One region of the Corallincola luteus genome, then DNA from elsewhere that is predicted to be linked to it. Evidence: predicted binding sites of a transcription regulator. Region 1 holds the regulator's gene; the other holds the start of a gene.
What was found. Region 1 encodes FliA, which starts transcription of late flagellar genes. Its sites were predicted from a motif close to CTAAAGNTNNNNNNNNNNNNGCCGATA; they were not measured.
Positions count from the first base shown of each region.

Region 2: a site for FliA is predicted at 3,267-3,293, ahead of pomA (flagellar motor protein PomA). Genes of this name have one in related genera too.

Region 1 is NZ_SJXE01000001.1:1,224,904-1,229,835, forward strand. Features, by position in the region: gene flhF (flagellar biosynthesis GTPase FlhF) at 1-1,112, shown strand, start outside; gene EZV61_RS05410 (MinD/ParA family ATP-binding protein) at 1,105-1,977, shown strand; gene EZV61_RS05415 (RNA polymerase sigma factor FliA) at 1,982-2,698, shown strand; gene cheY (chemotaxis response regulator CheY) at 2,747-3,130, shown strand; gene EZV61_RS05425 (protein phosphatase CheZ) at 3,152-3,883, shown strand; gene EZV61_RS05430 (chemotaxis protein CheA) at 3,898-4,932, shown strand, end outside.
Region 2 is NZ_SJXE01000005.1:58,786-63,717, forward strand. Features, by position in the region: gene dxs (1-deoxy-D-xylulose-5-phosphate synthase) at 82-1,959, opposite strand; gene ispA ((2E,6E)-farnesyl diphosphate synthase) at 1,982-2,857, opposite strand; gene xseB (exodeoxyribonuclease VII small subunit) at 2,860-3,108, opposite strand; gene pomA (flagellar motor protein PomA) at 3,458-4,222, shown strand; gene EZV61_RS11375 (flagellar motor protein MotB) at 4,235-4,932, shown strand, end outside.

The DNA of each region.
Region 1 (4,932 bases):
CGCCAGAGGCATTATCGTCAGCTGATGAGTCAATGCCGCCTATGGGTGCTTCTGCACAACGGCCATTGGCTTCGAGACAAGCGCCGCAGCCCATCGGTCAACGTAACGAATTTGAACGTTCTGCAGCGGCGGCTTCATTGCGACCTCAGTCGCCTTCTCGTGGCAGCAATAATAGTGACATGGAGCAGATGAAAGCTGAGATGGCGCAGCTGCGTAAACTTCTAGAACACCAACTGTCTGGGTTGATGTGGCAAGAAGTTGAGCGTAGAGAGCCAATGCGTGCCATGCTGGTTAAACAGCTTAAAAGCATGGGGTTTGCTGATGAACTGGCAGACCAACTGGCCTGCTATATTCCCGAAGATATGGCCGGGCATGAAGCATGGCCTAAAGTTCAACAGCTGGTCGCCGACCAATTATTGACTAATAATGATGAAATCATGCGTGACGGCGGTATTGTTGCCCTGTTGGGACCAACAGGGGTTGGTAAGACCACGACTATCGCCAAAATCGCTGCGCGTTATGCGATGCAATATGGTGTGGATCAGGTGGCGTTAGTTACAACAGATACCTACCGTATCGGTGCTCATGAGCAGCTGTCGACTTACGGTCGTATTCTTGGTTGTCCGGTAAAAGTCGCGAAAGACGCTGATGAGTTAGCAAATGTATTACACCAGTTGCGTCATCGCTCATTGGTATTAATAGATACCGCGGGAATGGGACAGCGTGATACTCGTTTGACAGAACAGTTGCAGACATTGATGAGTAATAGTGAGCATCAGATTAAGAACTATTTGGTGTTATCGGCAACGGCTCAGCGACAAGTATTACAAGAAGCCGTTTCTCACTTCCGTCGCATACCGCTGGCAGGTTGTATTTTCACCAAACTTGATGAGTGTTTGAGTTTAGGGGAAATTCTAAGTGTTACAATTCAAAACGCTTTGCCAATCGGGTATCTTACCGATGGACAAAGGGTTCCAGAAGATATTCAGGTCGCAGATCCTGCATATCTTGTGACGAAAGCAACAGAGCTGATGGAAAGTAATAGCCAGGGTGAGGGTTATCTCTGGACAACCGATGCATTCAGTGAGATGAATTCTGAATTATATGATTAATGAGTTTTCCGACCAGGCGAGTGGTTTAAGAAAAATGAAGCGCGCTCAGATGGTAAAAGTAATTGCCGTCACCGGTGGTAAAGGTGGCGTAGGCAAAACGAATGTGTCGATCAATACCGCAGTGGCCATGGCCGAACAGGGAAAGCGGGTATTGGTGCTGGATGCCGATTTAGGCTTGGGTAACGTAGATGTGATGCTAGGCCTGCGGGTGCAGCATAATCTATCCCATGTGCTTTCTGGTGAAGTCGATTTGGATGACATCCTGTTGGATGGTCCCAAAGGTATCAAGATCGTTCCAGCCTCTTCTGGCACACAATCAATGGTTGAATTGTCGCCAACGCAACATGCTGGACTGATCCGCGCGTTTAGCGAATTGCGGACGGAGTTTGATGTCCTGCTTGTTGATACTGCGGCAGGTATCTCTGAGATGGTGTTGAGTTTTTCTCGCGCAGCTCAGGATGTCATGGTGGTGGTTTGTGATGAACCCACTTCAATTACCGACGCCTATGCGTTGATCAAGCTATTAAGCCGCGAACACGGCGTGTTCCGTTTTAAGATTGTCGCCAATATGGTGAGAAGCTTGCGGGAAGGTCAGGAGTTGTTTGCTAAACTTACGCGAGTCACGGATCGTTTTCTCGATGTCGCATTAGAGTTGGTTGCGACCATTCCTTTTGACGAAAACGTGCGTAAAGCGGTACGTAAGCAACAAGTGGTAGCTGATGCGTTTCCAAAATCTGCTGCATCTATTGCTTTTAGAACCTTGGCAGCCAAGGCTGTGAATTGGCCGATTCCATCACAACCGACAGGCCACTTAGAGTTTTTTATTGAACAATTGCTACAGAACCCTGAATTAATCGAAGAATAAACGCGTGAATAAAGCCGCGGCCTATATCGCAGAGCAGCGCCAAACGATTGTTGAGCAACACGCTGGTTTGGTAAAGCGTATCGCGCACCACCTCAAAGGGCGTTTGCCAGCTAATGTACAGCTGGATGATTTGATCCAATCGGGCATGATAGGTTTGCTGGAAGCCAGCAAAAACTATGATGGCACCAAAGGCGCTAGCTTTGAAACCTTTGCCGGGATCCGCATTCGTGGAGCCATGCTCGATGAGATCCGTAAGGGTGATTGGGCCCCTCGTTCCGTCCACCGTAACAGTCGGCGTGTTGCTGATGCCATCACTAGCTTGGAGCAAGAGCTCGGTCGTGATGCATTGGACACAGAAATCGCTCAAAAACTTGATATCACGGTGCAGGACTACCATCATATTCTTAACGAAGTAAGTACAGGGAAGATCATAGGCTTAGAAGATCTCGGTGTATCCGATGATGTGATAAGCGGAGATCAGGATACGACAAGAAGTCTGCCTTTTGATGGCATAGAATCAGAGCGTTTTCAAAGCGCTCTTGTGACCGCCATCAAAAGCCTACCAGAGCGGGAAGCGCTGGTGTTATCGCTCTACTATGATGAAGAGCTAAATCTGCGAGAAATTGGGGAGGTACTGGACGTGAGTGAATCACGTATCAGTCAAATTCACTCGCAGGCGATGCATCGGCTTAAAGCCAGAATGAAACATTGGACTAGCTGACCAACATTGTGTTGCGTCACAGTCACGTAAAGCTCACTGGAGGGCGTCTTGGATACAAGCATGAAAATTCTGATCGTTGATGATTTCTCAACGATGAGGCGCATCATCAAAAACCTGCTGCGGGATCTGGGTTTTAACAACACTCATGAAGCCGATGACGGCAACACTGCGCTGCCTATGTTACAGGGTGGTGATTTTGATTTTGTTGTCACCGACTGGAATATGCCAGGCATGCAGGGGATTGATTTATTACGTGCTATTAGAGCTGACGATAAGCTGAAAAGCTTACCGGTACTCATGGTGACAGCGGAAGCGAAGAAAGAACAGATCATCGCTGCTGCTCAAGCCGGAGTAAACGGTTACATCGTGAAGCCTTTTACAGCCGCTACGCTGAAAGAAAAGCTCGACAAGGTTTTTGAGCGTCTGGGTTAATGCGGTGCAAAGGGGAGCTTTATGGCTGATTCAAATCTGCCAAGCTTAACGCTTGAGCAGGCTAAACACTTGGTTTCACTCCTAGAAGAAGGGGAAGAAGCGAAGGCGCAGCAGTTACTTTCAACGTCGCATCCGGCGTTCTCCAGCGACCTGTTTTCCGAGGTCGGCAAACTCACACGCCAATTGCATGACGCTTTGCAGGATTTTCAACTTGATCCGCGCTTAGGTAAGTTGGCCACTGACGATATTCCAGATGCGACACAACGATTAAATTACGTTTTAGAGAAAACTGAAGATGCGGCTAACCGCACGATGGACGCCGTGGATGCCAGTCTGCCCATCGCTGATCGTATGCATTCAGAGCTTGCCAAGCTAATGCCATCATGGAAATCCTTGATGGAGAGGCAGATAGAGCGGGGTCAGTTCAAAGAGTTGTGCCATAGTCTTAATGATTTCCTTGAATCTGCCGAAAAGGACTCAGATGTACTTAGAGAACGTCTGACCGAGGTTCTGATGGCGCAGGATTTTCAGGATCTAACCGGACAGGTAATACGGAGAGTCATCGAATTAGTAACAGAAGTTGAGGACAACCTCATTCATCTGCTGAAAGTGTTCGGTGCTCCAGAGAAAGTGGAAGAAACCAGTGCATCTCAAATTGAGGCTGAAGGCCCGATAGTTGATGCAGCAGAGAGAGAAGACGTAGTCAACGATCAAGATGATGTTGATGATCTTCTGTCCAGTCTCGGATTTTAAGGGGAAAGCCGCCCATGGGGTTTGAAGTTGATGAGGAAATCCTCCAGGACTTCCTGGTAGAAGCCGGTGAAATTCTCGAACAACTGCAAGAACAGTTGGTCGATTTGGAAAACAATCCGGAAGATTCTGACCTGTTAAATGCAATTTTCCGTGGCTTTCACACGGTAAAAGGCGGTGCAGGATTTCTTTCGTTGGCTGAACTTGTGGATGCTTGCCACGGCGCAGAGAACGTTTTTGACGTATTGCGCCAAGGAAAAAGACAAGTTACCCCAGAGTTGATGGATGTGATCCTTCAAGCGTTGGATAGCGTCAATGAAATGTTTGGTCAGGTTCAAGGTGGTGAACCCCTCACAGCCGCTGACCCTGAGCTATTACACGAGCTGCATCGTCTCAGTTCGCCTGAAGGTGCAGAAGCCCCTGCTGAACCCGAATCTGAACCTGTCGTTGAAGATGTCGTGGAAGAGCTCGCCAATGACCCTGAGGTGGTTGAAGCGGAGCAGCATCGCGCGGAAGGTGGCATTGATGAGATTTCAGATGATGAATTTGAAGCCTTATTAGATGAGCTACATGGCCCAGGTGGTGGCCCTACCGTTGAGTCCGCCGCACCATCGGCAGATGATGGCGATATTACCGATGATGAATTTGAAGCGCTATTAGACCAGTTGCACGGTAAAGGTCAGCACAGTGGTCAACCTGATGTACCAGCAACACCAGCTTCGGACCCTGCGCCTGCAGCTGGTGATGATGAGATCTCGGATGACGAGTTTGAGGCGTTATTGGATCAGCTTCATGGTCAAGGAAAGGGGCCAACCCTAGAGGGGGCCGCTCCGGCAGCGCCCGCAGCGAAGGCACCAGTGCAAAAACCTGCACCGACACCGAAACCTGAACCGGCGAAGCCTAAAGCGGAGGAAGCCGCGGCAAAAGCACCCGCCAAGCCGGCGGCGAAAGCTCCCGCAGCGGCAGCAAAACCTAAAGCGCCAGCTAAACCTGTGACACCTCAGGCGGAAGCCACGGTTCGTGTTGATACGGCGAGACTCGACCAAATTATG
Region 2 (4,932 bases), on a different contig from region 1:
TGAGAAGTTTTTTAATTGTTGTTTATTCGGTCATAAAAAAACCGCAGACTAGCTGCGGTTTTTTTATGAATGGTAATGACGTTAGCGTTGCCAATAATCCCGGATGCTGGCTTCAATACCGGCACTATCTAAGCCTAAATCAGCAAGGATCTCTTCTTGGCCACCATGCCTTATAATTTCGTCCGGCAGACCGAGGTTTAGTACCGGCTTGCACTGCTTAGTCGCCATCAGGTATTCATTGACTGCAGAGCCTGCACCGCCCATCACCACATTGTCTTCAATGGTTACCAGCGTTGTATGATCCACGCATACCTGATCGATCACCGCGGTATCCAGTGGCTTCACGAAGCGCATATCAACTAGCGTGGCATCCAGCGCGTCAGCTACTGCTTTACAACGTTCAAGTAAGGTACCAAAACTAAGAATAGCGACTTTGTTTTCTGTAGCCTGGCTCGTTCTTATGGTGCGGGACTGGCCTACAGGTAGGGCCACCATATCCTCTTCCAGCGCAACTCCTGGTCCTTGACCCCGTGGGTAGCGCACTGCAGCAGGTTGTTGCAACTGATGGCCGGTATAGAGCATCTGGCGGCACTCATTTTCATCGGCTGGTACCATGATCACCATGTTGGGGATGCAGCGCATAAAGCTAATGTCATAAGCGCCCTGGTGCGTTGGGCCATCGGAGCCAACAACACCGGCACGATCGATGGCAAACAGTACTGGCAAGTCCTGGATCGCCACATCGTGGATCAGTTGGTCGTAACCCCGTTGCAGAAACGTAGAATAGATAGCGACCACAGGCTTATATTCTTCGCAGGCGAAACCCGCAGCGAGGGTGACAGCATGTTGCTCGGCGATAGCGACATCAAAATACTTATCGGGGTGTTCCTGACTGAAACGCACCATACCTGAACCTTCGCGCATGGCAGGAGTGATAGCCAGGAGTTTGTCGTCCTGTTTTGCCATATCACACAGCCAATCACCGAAAACTTTTGAATAGGTAGGGTGACTTGGTGTTGATTTGGGCAGCTGCGCCTCATCTGGATTAAATTTCGGCACCGCGTGATAACCGATAGGGTCATTTTCAGCTGGAGCGTACCCTTTACCCTTCTTGGTCATTACGTGCAGTAACTGCGGACCATTTAGCTGACGCATGTTATGCAGGGTTTCTACCAAAGCATCGACATCGTGGCCATCAATGGGGCCAATATAGTTAAAACCGAGCTCTTCAAAAAATGTGCCGGGTACGACCATACCTTTGAGGTGCTCTTCAGTGCGACGCGCTAACTCTTTAATGGGGGGAAGGCCGGACAGGACTTTCTTACCGCCTTCGCGAATACTGGTATAAAGACTACCTGACAGTACGCGGGCTAAATGGTTGTTTAGTGCGCCAACGTTTTCTGAAATCGACATCTCGTTGTCATTCAGAATAACCAACATGTTGGGATCAATATCGCCTGCATGGTTCATCGCTTCGAACGCCATGCCTGCGGTTACCGCGCCATCCCCGATCACCGCGACAACTTTACGCCCTTGTTGCTCTCGTTCAGCCGCTACCGCCATTGCCAGCGCGGCACTGATTGAAGTAGATGAATGACCGACACCCAAAGTGTCGTATTCGCTTTCCTCACGCCAAGGGAAGGGGTGCAATCCGTCCTTCTTCTTGATGGTTTCCATCTGATCGCGACGACCAGTGAGAATTTTGTGAGGATAGGCCTGATGACCCACATCCCAAAGGAGACGGTCAAAGGGAGTGTTATAGACATAATGCAGGGCGACGGTGAGTTCCACCGTCCCCAACCCAGAAGCCAGGTGTCCAGCACTTTGACTAACAGAAGCAAGTAAAAAACGACGCAGTTCGTCGCAAAGCTGCGGCAACTGATCTTGGGGAAGTTCTCTTAGGTTAGGCGGTAGTGGCGCCTTGGCCAGCAACGGATAGTCGTTTATATCCACACTCATCTTATTGTTCTTATTCGTTCTATTAGCGAGACCGTTGCACAACGAAGCGTGCAAACTCGGCCAGATTGTCTGAATTGTACGGTAATCCCTGCAAAGCGTGTAGTGCTTCGTCGAGTAAGCTTGAAGCATGCTGCTGTGCCCCTTCAAGCCCTAACAGTACAGGATAGGTACTTTTGTTTAATTCGCTATCGGAGCCCTGAGGTTTACCTAGGGTCTTGGTGTCACTAGTGACATCAAGGATATCGTCCTGAACCTGAAAAGCGAGACCAATGGCCTTGGCATAGTTGTCTAACTTGCCTGTTACTTCAGCTGATGCGTTGCCAATAATTGCTCCCATACGAACAGCTGCTCTGATCAAGGCGCCAGTCTTGGCACTATGGATCGCTTTCAGTTGCGGTAAGCTTATCTGCTGGTCGGTGGCGGCAATGTCCATCGCCTGCCCCCCACACATGCCCAGATAACCACTGGCTCGTGATAACTGCTGGATTAAGGCGATTCGGCATTCAGCGCTTAGCTGGTCAGCCTGGCTGAGTACTTCAAAAGCTAAGGTCTGCAGCGCATCACCAGCTAGGATAGCGGTTGCCTCATCAAAGGCGACGTGACAGGTGGGCTGGCCACGGCGCAATGCATCGTTGTCCATCGCTGGCAGATCATCGTGGGTTAGTGAGTATGCGTGGACATACTCAATCGCTGCTGCCGCTGGTGTTAATTGTTGATCTGTCGCACCCAGCATACGGCCTGTTTCATACACCAAAAACGGCCTTATACGCTTGCCGCCAAGCAGTGCTGCATGGTGCATCGCATCCCTTAATCGGGGCGCATCTTGGGGTAATGCCGCCAGCTGTTGCTGGATCACTTGGTCAACAGTTGCTTGCCGACTTATCAATTGTTGTTTGATAGTCACGACCGCTGTTCATCCTGAGACATATCGATCAGCTGTTCTTCACCTTGCTCTTGCAACAACACTTTTACTTGTTGCTCAGCTTGCTGCAATTTTTGTTGCCCTGCCCGTGACAGGCCAACACCGCGTTCAAACTGGCGTAGCGCGTCTTCCAGAGGAAGATCGCCCTGCTCTAAGGTTGTCACGATACTCTCGAGTTCGTCGAGGGTCGCTTCAAAGGTCATATTTTCCGGTTTTTTTGCTGCCATACCGGCTCCTGTCAAAGTGTCGCGGCAAAGGTACCCCAGTGCTGGAAAAGGGTCAATTTGTTAACAAACATTCAAGTGACGTTAATCATTATAGAGTTGCTATGATTTGAGTATCGCAGTAATCGAGTGATCTGACGCAGGCATTTCGAATAAAACAGCTAACGCTTACAGATTATCCGACGATAATGAAAATGTGGGTCAAAACAGATGCTTGCTGGAGCTCATTTTTGTCGAGTTGCGCTTTGCGATGGCGCAACGGCAAAGCTATGATAGCGAGCAATATGCGTAATACCAAATCGTTGATGACTTTGGTGCTGTATACGCAACTTAGAACAAACAGGAGTATTGAGTGGATCTGGCAACGCTAATAGGCCTGGTTGGCGCATTCGGTTTCGTCGTCATGGCAATGATACTGGGTGGCGACCTCACTATGTTTTTCGATGTGCCATCGGTGCTGATCGTACTGATTGGTTCAATGTTTGTGGTGATGATGCAGTTTTCTATTGGCCAGTTTTTCGCTGCGCTAAAGATCACGGCAAAAGCTTTTATGTTCAAACTTGAGCGCCCAGAAGACTTGATTGAGAAAGCGGTCGAGATGGCTGACGCTGCGCGTAAGGGCGGCTTCCTAGCATTGGAGGAGGCTGAGATTGGTAACTCCTTTATGCAGAAAGGCGTGGACATGCTGGTCGACGGCCATGATGCCGAAGTGGTTCGCGACACCTTGCAAAAAGATATTCAGATGACGGCAAGTCGTCACGAGTTTGGTGCCAGCTTCTTTAAAGCGCTAGGGGATGTGGCTCCTGCCATGGGGATGATTGGTACCCTGATCGGCTTGGTGGCTATGTTGTCGAACATGGATGATCCCAAATCGATTGGCCCGGCGATGGCGGTAGCGTTGCTGACAACATTGTATGGTGCCATTCTGGCAAACATGGTGGCGATCCCTATTACGGCTAAATTGAACCTGCGCGCAGAAGAGGAGAAGCTTAATCGCAAGTTAATTCTGGATTCTATTCTGGGTATTCAGGATGGTCAGAACCCTCGGGTGATCGAAGCATTGCTGAAAAATTATCTGGCCGAAAGTAAGCGCCAGGTTGATACCACCGGCGAATAGGCGAGTTGAACCATGGCTGAAGTCGATGAAGACCACAAATGTCCCCCCCCTGGGCTACCTGCCTACATGGGGACTTTTGCGGACTTGATGTCATTGCTGATGTGCTTTTTCGTGCTGTTGCTGGCATTTTCAGAAATGGATGTGATGAAGTTTAAGCAGATCGCTGGTTCTATGAAGTATGCCTTCGGTGTACAGAATCAGATTGAAGTGAAAGATATCCCCAAAGGCACCAGTGTCATTGCTCAGGAGTTTCGTCCCGGCCGCCCTGATCCTACACCGATTGAGAATATCCAACAGCAAACTGTCGAAGTTACCCAGCAGACCCTGGAGTTTCAGGCGGGTGATGAAGACTCTGCGGGGGGGCGCTTGAAGCAACGGGGCGATGCCCGTGGTGGTGCGGCAGACTCGACCTCTACCGATGCCACTCCAGCAACGCCGTCAGAAGCTGAAGCGGCTAACCAAGAGCAGCTTGAAGAGTTAATGAAACGGTTGGCTGAGCAGCTGGAAGAGCAGATTGAAGATGGTGCGTTGGAGCTTGAAGCGTTAGGTCAACAGATCACCATCCGTGTGCGTGAAAAAGGCTCTTTCCCCTCTGGTTCGGCTTTTTTGCAGCCGCAGTTTAAGCCTATTATTCAGAATATTGCCAAGTTACTGAACGAGGTGCCAGGGGTGATCACTGTGTCAGGTCATACTGATAACCAGCGTATCAG